DNA from 3 places in the Shewanella sp. N2AIL genome. Region 2 is predicted to be linked to each of the others. Evidence: predicted binding sites of a transcription regulator. Region 2 holds the regulator's gene; each other region holds the start of a gene.
The links. The regulator MetJ, encoded in region 2, represses methionine synthesis genes. The targets are predictions, from matches to a motif close to TAGACGTCTAGACGTCTA.

Region 1 (3,284 bases), on a different contig from region 2:
CCTTGCGCCAGCGGCTGCGTAGTCCGCGGATTGCAGGTGTTTGTGGGAACGAACCTATGGTCGTGGTTGGTAACAGAGGTAATTGGTATTTTCGCTGCTGCACACTTTGGCGCACACTGAAATCACTGACACGTTCATAATCTGCAGCGGTTAATGCCGCAACGCGATCAACTACTTGCTTATCTGCAGCCAGCGCTTTTGCTTGGCGACGAGCGATACAAAAAGCACTGATTTTCTGTGCTTCATCCGAATTAGGCGCCAACAATAATTGGCGAATTTTGCTCAATTCCAACAGTTTCTGCTTAGCAAAGGCTAACTGCTTACGCAGCACAGGTAATAGTTTGACTTCAACATCTAAATCGACTGGGCTATGCAGTAATGAACATGATGTGCCAATCCACAGACGATCGCCTAAATCACGCGCCACAGCGCCAATACGCTCGGCAATCAAATCGATATCCGCCGCCCACACGTTACGGCCATTAACCACACCCGCCGACAAAATTTGCTCACCGCGCAACGCATTCGCAAACACAGTCAGCTGATCTGGCGCAGTAACTAAATCTAAGTGCAAACCAGCAACAGGCAAGGCAGATACGAGGGCTTGATGATGCACAATACCGCCATAATAACTCGCCAAGAGGATGCTAACGTTAGCAGTGCTTAATGCTTGATAAGTCTTAGTCATCGCCGCTTGCCAATGCGTGTCTAACTCTAATGCCAACACAGGCTCATCTAACTGTACCCATTCCACACCTTGGGCGGCGAAACGGGCCAAAATGTCAGCATAAGCCGTTAATAAATTAGGTAATAAACTTAACTTATCGAACTCTTGACCCACAGTTTTAGCAAGGTGCAAGTAACTGACTGGGCCGAGTAGAACAGGTTTGGCTTTATAGCCTAGCGCTTGCGCTTCGCTGACTTCATCAAAAAACTGCTCGTAAGCAATCGAAAAATCTTGGTTTTGCGTCAGCTCTGGCACCAGATAGTGATAGTTAGTATTGAAATACTTGGTCATTTCAGAAGCTGGCGCATCTTGGCCCGTTGGCGCTCTGCCGCGGGCAATACGGAATAAGGTATCGAGGTCGATTGCGCCTTCACCACGGTGGCGATCAGGGATGGCATTTAAGGTCGCACTCAGGGTTAATACTTGATCGTAAAAGGCAAAATCCCCCACAGGCACTTGCTCGATGCCAGCAGCAACTTGCCACTGCCAATGGGTACGGCGCAGTTCGCTCGCCACTTCACGCAGTTCAGCTTGAGTGATCTCACCACGCCAGTATTTTTCTAAGGCAAATTTCAATTCACGACGACGCCCGATACGGGGAAAACCAAGACTATTTAATTGCATACCCTATCTTCCTTTATTTGAGATAAGCCATATTCGGCACTTGCACCCACCAGATTGTGTTCTCTCGGCACTTTTCAACATTTCCGCCTTGATAAATAACAATGGGCGTCTGGACGTCTAGAAGTTTATTGTGTTAGTCTCTATTCCAGCAACCGAATTGATTTCAAGCACAACATGAGCGAATTTCACCTGGAGTGAACATGATCGAACTAAGACATCTGCGAACCTTAATGGCCCTGAAGGAAAGTGGCAGTTTGGCGGGCGCAGCCAAAAAACGTTTTGTCACTCAATCCGCACTCTCCCACCAAATTAAGGAGTTGGAGCAAAGGATTAACTCGCCTATTTTTGTGCGTAAGAGTAAGCCGCTGTCATTCACCCAAGAAGGTGCACGCCTGCTTCATCTCGCGGAAGAGATTTTGCCTAAGGTGTTAGAAACCGAGACAGATCTTAAGAATGGCCTTGAAACCGAAACCAATCAGTTGCGGGTAGGTATTGAGTGCCACAGCTGTTTTCGCTGGTTAATGCCTGTGATGGAGCAATTTAGACAAGACTATCCCCAAGCGGAGTTAGATCTGTCGAGCCGTCACTTGTTCGACTCGCTCAATGCCTTGGAAATGGGTGAACTGGATATAGTGCTGACCTCAGATCCTGTACCTGGGCATTCACTCGCTTATCAGCATTTGTTTGATTTTGAAGTGAAGTTAGTGGTTGCTAAAGATCATCCTCTAGCAAAAGAAGCCTATGTCACCCCTAAGCAATTAGAACACTTGCCTATTATCAGTTATCCAGTACCACTGACGCGTTTAGACATCTATCGCCACTTTTTAGAACCCGCAGGCATAGAAGCGGGCGAGCAAAAAACCTGTGATTTAACCATGATGTTACTACAACGCATCGCCTGTAAAGACGGCATAGCCGCGCTGCCGAACTGGTCGATAAATGAAGGACATGGCCTAAGCCTTACCACAGTGAAGCTTGGGCAAGAAGGCTTGAAACGCCCTTTGTTTGGCGCCTATCGCCGCCATAGCGCCAACTCAGCCTTGATCCAAAATTGGTTACAACTAGTGGCGAGTGAAGGTTTATCTCGCCAGCAGAAGACAAATTAATGCCGGTAAAATCTAATATAGAAGCCTGCGAATGCAGGCTTTTTTTATTGAATTAAATGGTTATTTTATTCGTTCAAACCGTTGCATCTAAATATTACAGCGGATTCATCAATAGACCACGCATAGACAATACGCGGCGCAGGATTAAACCAGGGGAATTCGAATTACGGGTCTGACGCAAATTATGGGCAATCATAAACTCTTGACGTAAGTCCTGATCTAAATCTAACGCTTCGAATGATTCTATCGTCAATGTCTGCTGTTGATTATCAATCAATGACTTAATTACGCTTAAAGGGAATGATTGTTCGGCATTAGCATTTAAATACGCAAAGGCCGTGAGCGCGATAATTTGGCCGAACACACTGAACAGAGCTAAGGTTTGTACTTCGTCAGCATCAACCTCGACGCCTTCCATATCCGCTAAACTGTCCACCGCATCCGTTGCAATATCTTCAGTCAACTTCCAATAACCTTGGACCAACTTTTTATAGGGCTGTGGCAGCTCATCGAGACGCTCTTGCAGATAAAACGTAAAGGCATAGCGATAGATATTCACTTGACCTAAGCGGACTAAAGCTTCTTTCAAGGAGCGAGTCTTAGGGTTAATCACCCCTGATGCCTGTGCGGAATTGCTGCGCATTAGCATGTGCGCCGCCAATGCGGGGTCACTCGAGATGATGTCGATCACGTTACGAATGTCGCCTTCAGCAAGGATCGCTTTTTTGAGTGGAATTAAAATCCCTCGCCGGCCAATCACTTGCTCTTCATTCGCTATGATAGCTCTAACTTGAGTAAAAACCTGTTGCTCAAGATCAGTCATAAGA
Region 2 (3,284 bases):
GCATTGGTTTACGCTGGGCGAATAAGGAGCTCAGCGCGGGAGCCGAAAGCAGCATTCTTAAGGCGGCTGCCATTATTGGGCCTGTGGCGATTAGCTTAGGTTTAGCCTGCTTAGTGTTTGATTTAACCAAACCATTCCACTTCTGGCTGATCTTAATTCACTATAACTTCCAGTCTGTGATGGCCATTGGGGTGCTGGCGCTGCTGGCGTATTCTCCCTTAGCCTTTGCGTACGCTATTATTGTGCTGCGGGATGACTTACCAAAATGGGGTTTGGGTTTCCTAACACCTATCGCTAAGTTACTTATGCCATTTCGAAAGCTGATTGAAGTATTGTTGTTTGTCCTCGCCATTGGCGTAGGGGCTTACACTGGCTTCTTAATTTCGGCGATGAATGCTTACCCTATGCTCAACACTGCGGTACTGCCTGCGCTGTTTTTAGTGTCGGGTTTATCGGCGGGCGCTGCGGCAAACGCGGTACTGGCACTCTTGCTGTTTAAGACTGACAGCCACGATAAAACCTTAGTCAAGATGCACGGTTTAGAGTTGCCTGTGATGGCGATTGAAATCCTGTTCCTGTTCATGTTGTTCTGTGCCTTGTACTTCAAGGGCGGCGCGGCGGCTGCGGCTTTAGCGTCGTTAATTTCTGGGCTATGGGCAAGCGTGTTCTGGATAGGCGTCGTCGGTATAGGTTTTGGTATTCCATTGCTGTTCATGTTGCTACCAGCCGCGACTCGCCATACTAAGGGCGCAATGATCATGGTTGCCTGCGCGAGCTTAACCGGCGTACTCGCTCTAAGACACTTTATTGTGTACGCAGGGCAAAGCTATTTAAGCTGAGTGTAAGCTGGCTTTAGATATTGATAGATAAAGAAAAGCACTGACAATGTCAGTGCTTTTTATTGTTTGAATCTTCAGATGATTTGCCAATACAAGCAGGACGCTTATTGGGGTAATAACTCGATAACCGACTTCACCGTTAGCACTAAGGCGCTGATACTGCAGAGGACTAATGTCGCCATTTTAGTTTTATCTTTATCGACACTGCCCACTAATCGCCCCGCGACTAAATACCCTAAAAGCACTGAAGGTAGCAACATCAACGACAGCCACAGGTGCTTCAATTCTAATAAGCCAGTGATCGCCAGAATGACCATAGCTATGGTGGAGCTAAAAATGAAGAAGGCCGACAGGGCGGCGCGAAACTGCGAAGCGTCTTTGCCTGACAATAGAATCGCCATCGGCGGACCACCAATAGCGGCAATATTACCGAAAATACCCGAGACGACGCCCGCCCCAAAGAGGGTTTTCTTATTCACTGGCAGGCTGAATTTATACAGGCTGAGGATAACCGCGACTGCCACAATGGCGGCGATGGATAACCCGAGTATGGGCTGAGGCGCAAACAGCAACAGACTCGCACCGATAAAACCACCGGGCACGCGACCTATAAGCGCATATTGCAAGCCATTGAATTCTAAATGACCACGCTCCCGGAATAAGGTCAGTAGCGAGATGGTAAATCCCATGGCAATAACGGGACCCGGTACGAGTTGTGGATCGACGATATATAGCAAAGGACTGGCGACAACCGCTAGGCCAAACCCAATCAGGCTCTGGGTTAAGGCGCCAAGAAATACAATCAGCGAGGCCAAGGCAAGAGTCTGTGGATCTATCATAGAAAACATAGGATTCCATATAAACAAAAAGGGATCGTTAACGATCCCTATTGATGAGCACTGTGATGTAACTTTGCCAGCGACAAGTCGCTATTCCATGTCTTCCCACTCGATCCCCATCTCGTCCATCAGCAACTTGGCTTCGGCGGGAATGCTGTCTGGGCTATCTTTTGACAGATCTTCATCGTTAGGCAATGGCTGGCCAGTGTAGGCGTGCAAAAATGCCTCACACAACAGCTCGCTGTTGGTGGCGTGACGCAAATTATTGACCTGACGACGAGTTCGTTCGTCCGTAAGGACCTTAAGCACTTTGAGCGGAATAGACACAGTAATTTTTTTTACTTGTTCATTCTTCTTGCCATGTTCAGCATAGGGGCTGATGTATTCCCCATTCCATTCAGTCATTGACTCACCTGTTATAACGCTAAATTCGGGGCAGATTTTAAACCCTTACAAAGAACAGTCAAATTATTGCTACTATTTCTTTGTGATTGCAAACAGATTTCTTTATGTTCAGACGTCTAAACGTCTTCACGCCTATTGACGATGGCGTTGGGCTTAGGTACATTTAGACGTCCAGACATCTCTATCAGTCTACCGAATTTAGGAGTCCACCCATGGCAGAGCGTCAATTAGCCACACTGGCAGTGCGTCAGGGTATCGAAAGCGATACTCAATATGGTGCAGTTGTGCCACCGATTTATTTGTCGACTAATTACGCCTTCGATGGTCATAAAAATCCCCGCGAATTCGATTACAGTCGTTCAGGCAACCCAACGCGCTGCATTTTAGGCGAAGCATTAGCGCAATTAGAAAAGGGCGCCACTGGCATAGTGACATGCACTGGCATGGCGGCCATCACTCTAGTGACCACTTTGCTCGGCCCTGATGACCTGTTGGTGGTGCCCCACGATTGCTACGGAGGTTCTTACCGTTTATTTACTAATTTGGCGAAGAAAGGCCAGTTTAAGCTGATTGTGGTCGATCAAACCGACAGCCAAGCGTTAGCCGTCGCTATCGCACAAAATCCTAAGATGGTGTGGCTCGAAACCCCATCGAACCCGCTATTGCGTGTGGTGGATATCGAAGCCATTGCCAAGGCGAGCCATGAGGTCGGCGCACTAGTCGTGGTCGATAACACTTTTTTATCGCCGATATTGCAACAACCCCTATTGTTAGGCGCGGATATCGTTATCCACTCCACCACTAAATACATCAATGGTCACAGCGATGTGGTTGGCGGCGCAGTGGTTGCCAAAGATGCACAAATTGGCGAAAGCTTACATTGGTGGTCGAACACGTTAGGCTTAACGGGATCGGCATTTGATAGTTACTTAACCCTGCGCGGCCTACGTACCTTAGCGGTGCGAATTCGTGAACATCAAGCCAATGCCCAGCGCATTGTTGAGGTATTGACGCAAAGCCCTGTGGTGAGCAAAGTTTATTACCCTGGTCTTGCGGATCACCCAGGTCATGCGATTGCAGCCAAGCAACAAAAAGGCTTTGGCGCTATGCTGAGTTTTGAGCTCAAGGGCGGCGAGGCCGAAGTGGTGGCCTTTTTAGGTGCACTTAGGTTATTTAGTGTGGCGGAAAGTTTAGGTGGCGT
Region 3 (3,284 bases), on a different contig from region 2:
GCCGCCACGATATTTCATCCGCGCTATGGTTTCTTGTCCCATGTAACAGCCCTTGTTGAAGCTGATACCGTTAACCGCTTGTAGATTGCACATCTGCGGTACGTATTGGCTGGCATGGCTGGCGGCAAGGTTGGGATAACCCGCGATAATTTCTAACGCTTGCCAAGCACTGGCATCAAATACGCTCAGCTTTGATTTGGCCACTAAAGCTGCAGCAGCTTCTGGGGTTAACATTAAAATGAAACGGTCAGCGTCTTTTAAAATCGCGCCATGTTCAATTGGCGTGAATTCTTGATGAATGTCGCCAAAATGTTCGCTCACGAACTTGCTTGCTTGTTCACCGGCGACCCCGAGCAAAGTCCATTCAGCGGATGCATTGCTTAAGGTGGCATTGCTAAACACGGCATATTTTTGTAACTGGGGTAAATCGACTTCGATGGCATCCTTTGGCATCAGCATAAAGAGCGCATCTTGGATGGCAAAGGTCCTGAAACTGGCCAGCATTTTACCTTTTGGATCGCAATGTGCACCCCAGCGCCATTGGTTATCGGCTAATGAGCTGATGTCAGTGGTCACTTGGCCATGGATGAAACTGCGGCCTTGTTCTCCAACCACTTTAATAAGGCCCATATGAGATAAGTTGGCAAGCATGAGTGGAGGCAAAGAAGCGTCCAGATCCCAATGGGGCGTAGAAACTGAAATAGTCATAGCGAGATCCTGAAAATGAAGGCGATGTGAGAGGCTAGATTGTAACGGAATTCCTGTTGGCTCAAAAGCATAAGGCGCACATATCTGTGAATGATATGTGCGCCTTAGTCTTTGTACTTTAGCCGAAACGCTTAATGCGATTCGGCTTAACTCTTAAAACAGCACGCGGGTACGCAGTGTGCCTTCAATTGCCTTTAACTCAACTAAGGCTTCTTCGGCTTGGTGAGTGTCGACTTCCATGACCACATAACCAATCTCAGCGGTAGTTTGCAGATATTGCGCGGCAATGTTGATGCCTTTTTCCGAGAAGGCTTGGTTGATCTTGATCAGCACGCCTGGACGGTTTTGGTGAATATGCAGCAAGCGTGAGGTGCCTTTATGCATAGGTAGCGATACTTCAGGGAAGTTAACTGCAGATACGGTCGAGCCGTTGTCTGAGTATTTAGCGAGCTTGCCCGCGACTTCGATACCAATGTTTTCTTGGGCTTCAGCAGTACTCCCACCCACATGCGGTGTCAGTAATACGTTATCAAGACCTCGAAGTGGACTGATAAATTCATCGTCATTCGATTGTGGCTCAACCGGGAACACATCAATCGCCGCGCCAGCGAGGTGACGCTCTTTCAAGGCGACCGTTAAGGCCTCGATATCAACCACAGTACCGCGTGAGGCGTTGATAAAGATGCTGCCCTTTTTCATCGCCGCAAATTCAGCTGCGCCTATCATGTCTTTGGTTTGTGGGGTTTCTGGTACGTGTAAGCTCACTACGTCAGCTTGCGCCAGCAATTGTTCCATTGAATGAATTTGCTGTGCATTGCCTAACGGCAGTTTGTCTTCGATATCGAAGAACACCACGCGCATGCCCAGCGTCTCAGCCAGAATGCCAAGCTGAGTACCGATATGACCGTAACCGATTACGCCTAAGGTTTTTCCGCGCACTTCGTAGCTGCCAGCGGCGGTTTTCATCCAGCCACCACGGTGGGCGATGGCGTTACGCTCAGGGATACCGCGCATCAGCATAATGATTTCGCCAATCACGAGTTCGGCAACACTGCGAGTGTTGGAGAATGGCGCGTTAAATACTGGGATACCCAGGGATTCGGCGGTGGCAAGATCAACTTGGTTGGTTCCGATACAGAAGCAACCGACCGCGATCAACTTCTCGGCGCGTTTCAGCACTTCGGCAGTTAATTGGGTACGTGAACGAAGTCCCACGAAATGTGCATCTTTGATGGATTCAATTAATGCTTCATCGCCTAATGAGGCTTTGTGGTATTCGATGTTGGTGTATCCCGCACGCTCAAGTACATCGACCGCAGATTGGTGGACGCCTTCCAACAGCAGGATCTTGATCTTATCCTTGTCCAGCGAATGTTTCGCCATGATATGGGTACCCTCTAATTAATAGAAATGTTTCTTATGATATGCTGACAACCTTCACCCACCAAAATAGCACTTTTTTTACTCAGTGTGGAGGGCTAGATGGCTAAAGTTAATATTCTAAATTAAGAACAATATCGCATAAGAGGAAGAAACATTGAATAACAAAATCGCGTGGTGTGCTATTTACCTCTTAGTGCTCGTTTGGTCGGCGATAAATCCCGCAGATCCTTTCACTTGGTGGCTCGAAGCGGCTCCCGCATTAGTGGCTGTGCCACTGCTATTTTTTACCCGCAAACGCTTCCCATTAACGCCGCTGGTGTATGTTTTAGTGTTAGCCCATTGCTGTGTGCTGTTTGTCGGCGCGCATTACACCTATGCTGAAGTGCCATTATTCGACACGATTGCCCATTGGATGGGTTCAGAACGTAATAATTACGACAAGTTAGGTCACTTTGCGCAAGGTTTTATCCCTGCCATGTTAGCGCGTGAAATTATGCTGCGTAATCAAGCGGCCAAACCCGGTGCTTGGTGTGCGTTTTTGGTCACATGTTTTGTGCTCGCGTTTTCGGCGTTTTATGAACTCATTGAATGGTGGGTTGCAGTGGCAACAGGTGAAGGCGCTGAAGCCTTTTTGGGAACCCAAGGCTATGTGTGGGACACTCAATCAGATATGTTAATGGCATTAATTGGCGCAATTGTCGCACTCGTTTTATTGTCTCGTTTTCAAGATAAGCAAATAGCAGCACTTAAACTCAGACGCTAGTGGCCGTGAGTTGCTGATTGTTTCAGCTTGAGTCATAAGTTCATTCTTCCATAAAGCTTCTAACATGAGTGTGATGGTATTTAGCTGTCACACTTTCTTATTGCCTGCATGTTATTTTTGTGTTGCAACTTTCGATGGGTGTCTTCATAGTTTGAAAGTACTAGATTTCGTGAGTCGGTTAAACCTAATGGAGTTTTATGCTGTTATTCCAATTATATTCCGTCAGTTAGTCGAACTTACTAGGATTTAAAAGGGAATAGTACATTTGGGTGATGTTTTTCAGTCTTTAACTAGTCAGAATCAACTAGGTTAATGGAATGTTTAAAAATCTAACTAAAGAGGCTGGTCAAACATACCATTTTGCTAATAGAAAATACTTTTCAGGGAGGAGAGTCATTGAGCACAATTAATGAATTAGTTTTTTTACATC

Region 1: the regulator MetJ is predicted to act here: its motif matches at 1,462-1,479, upstream of metE (5-methyltetrahydropteroyltriglutamate--homocysteine S-methyltransferase).
Region 3: the regulator MetJ is predicted to act here: its motif matches at 2,180-2,197, upstream of serA (phosphoglycerate dehydrogenase).

Annotation. Positions count from the first base shown of each region.
Region 1 is NZ_JALBYT010000022.1:25,024-28,307, reverse strand. Features, by position in the region: gene metE (5-methyltetrahydropteroyltriglutamate--homocysteine S-methyltransferase) at 1-1,351, opposite strand, end outside; gene MO387_RS13700 (LysR family transcriptional regulator) at 1,552-2,457, shown strand; gene MO387_RS13695 (HDOD domain-containing protein) at 2,552-3,280, opposite strand.
Region 2 is NZ_JALBYT010000028.1:36,080-39,363, reverse strand. Features, by position in the region: gene nrfD (NrfD/PsrC family molybdoenzyme membrane anchor subunit) at 1-839, shown strand, start outside; gene MO387_RS15765 (sulfite exporter TauE/SafE family protein) at 944-1,687, opposite strand; gene metJ (met regulon transcriptional regulator MetJ) at 1,769-2,083, opposite strand; gene metB (cystathionine gamma-synthase) at 2,296-3,284, shown strand, end outside.
Region 3 is NZ_JALBYT010000004.1:27,586-30,869, forward strand. Features, by position in the region: gene ygfZ (tRNA-modifying protein YgfZ) at 1-708, opposite strand, end outside; gene serA (phosphoglycerate dehydrogenase) at 862-2,091, opposite strand; gene MO387_RS04080 (DUF2238 domain-containing protein) at 2,246-2,854, shown strand; gene MO387_RS04085 (LuxR C-terminal-related transcriptional regulator) at 3,251-3,284, shown strand, end outside.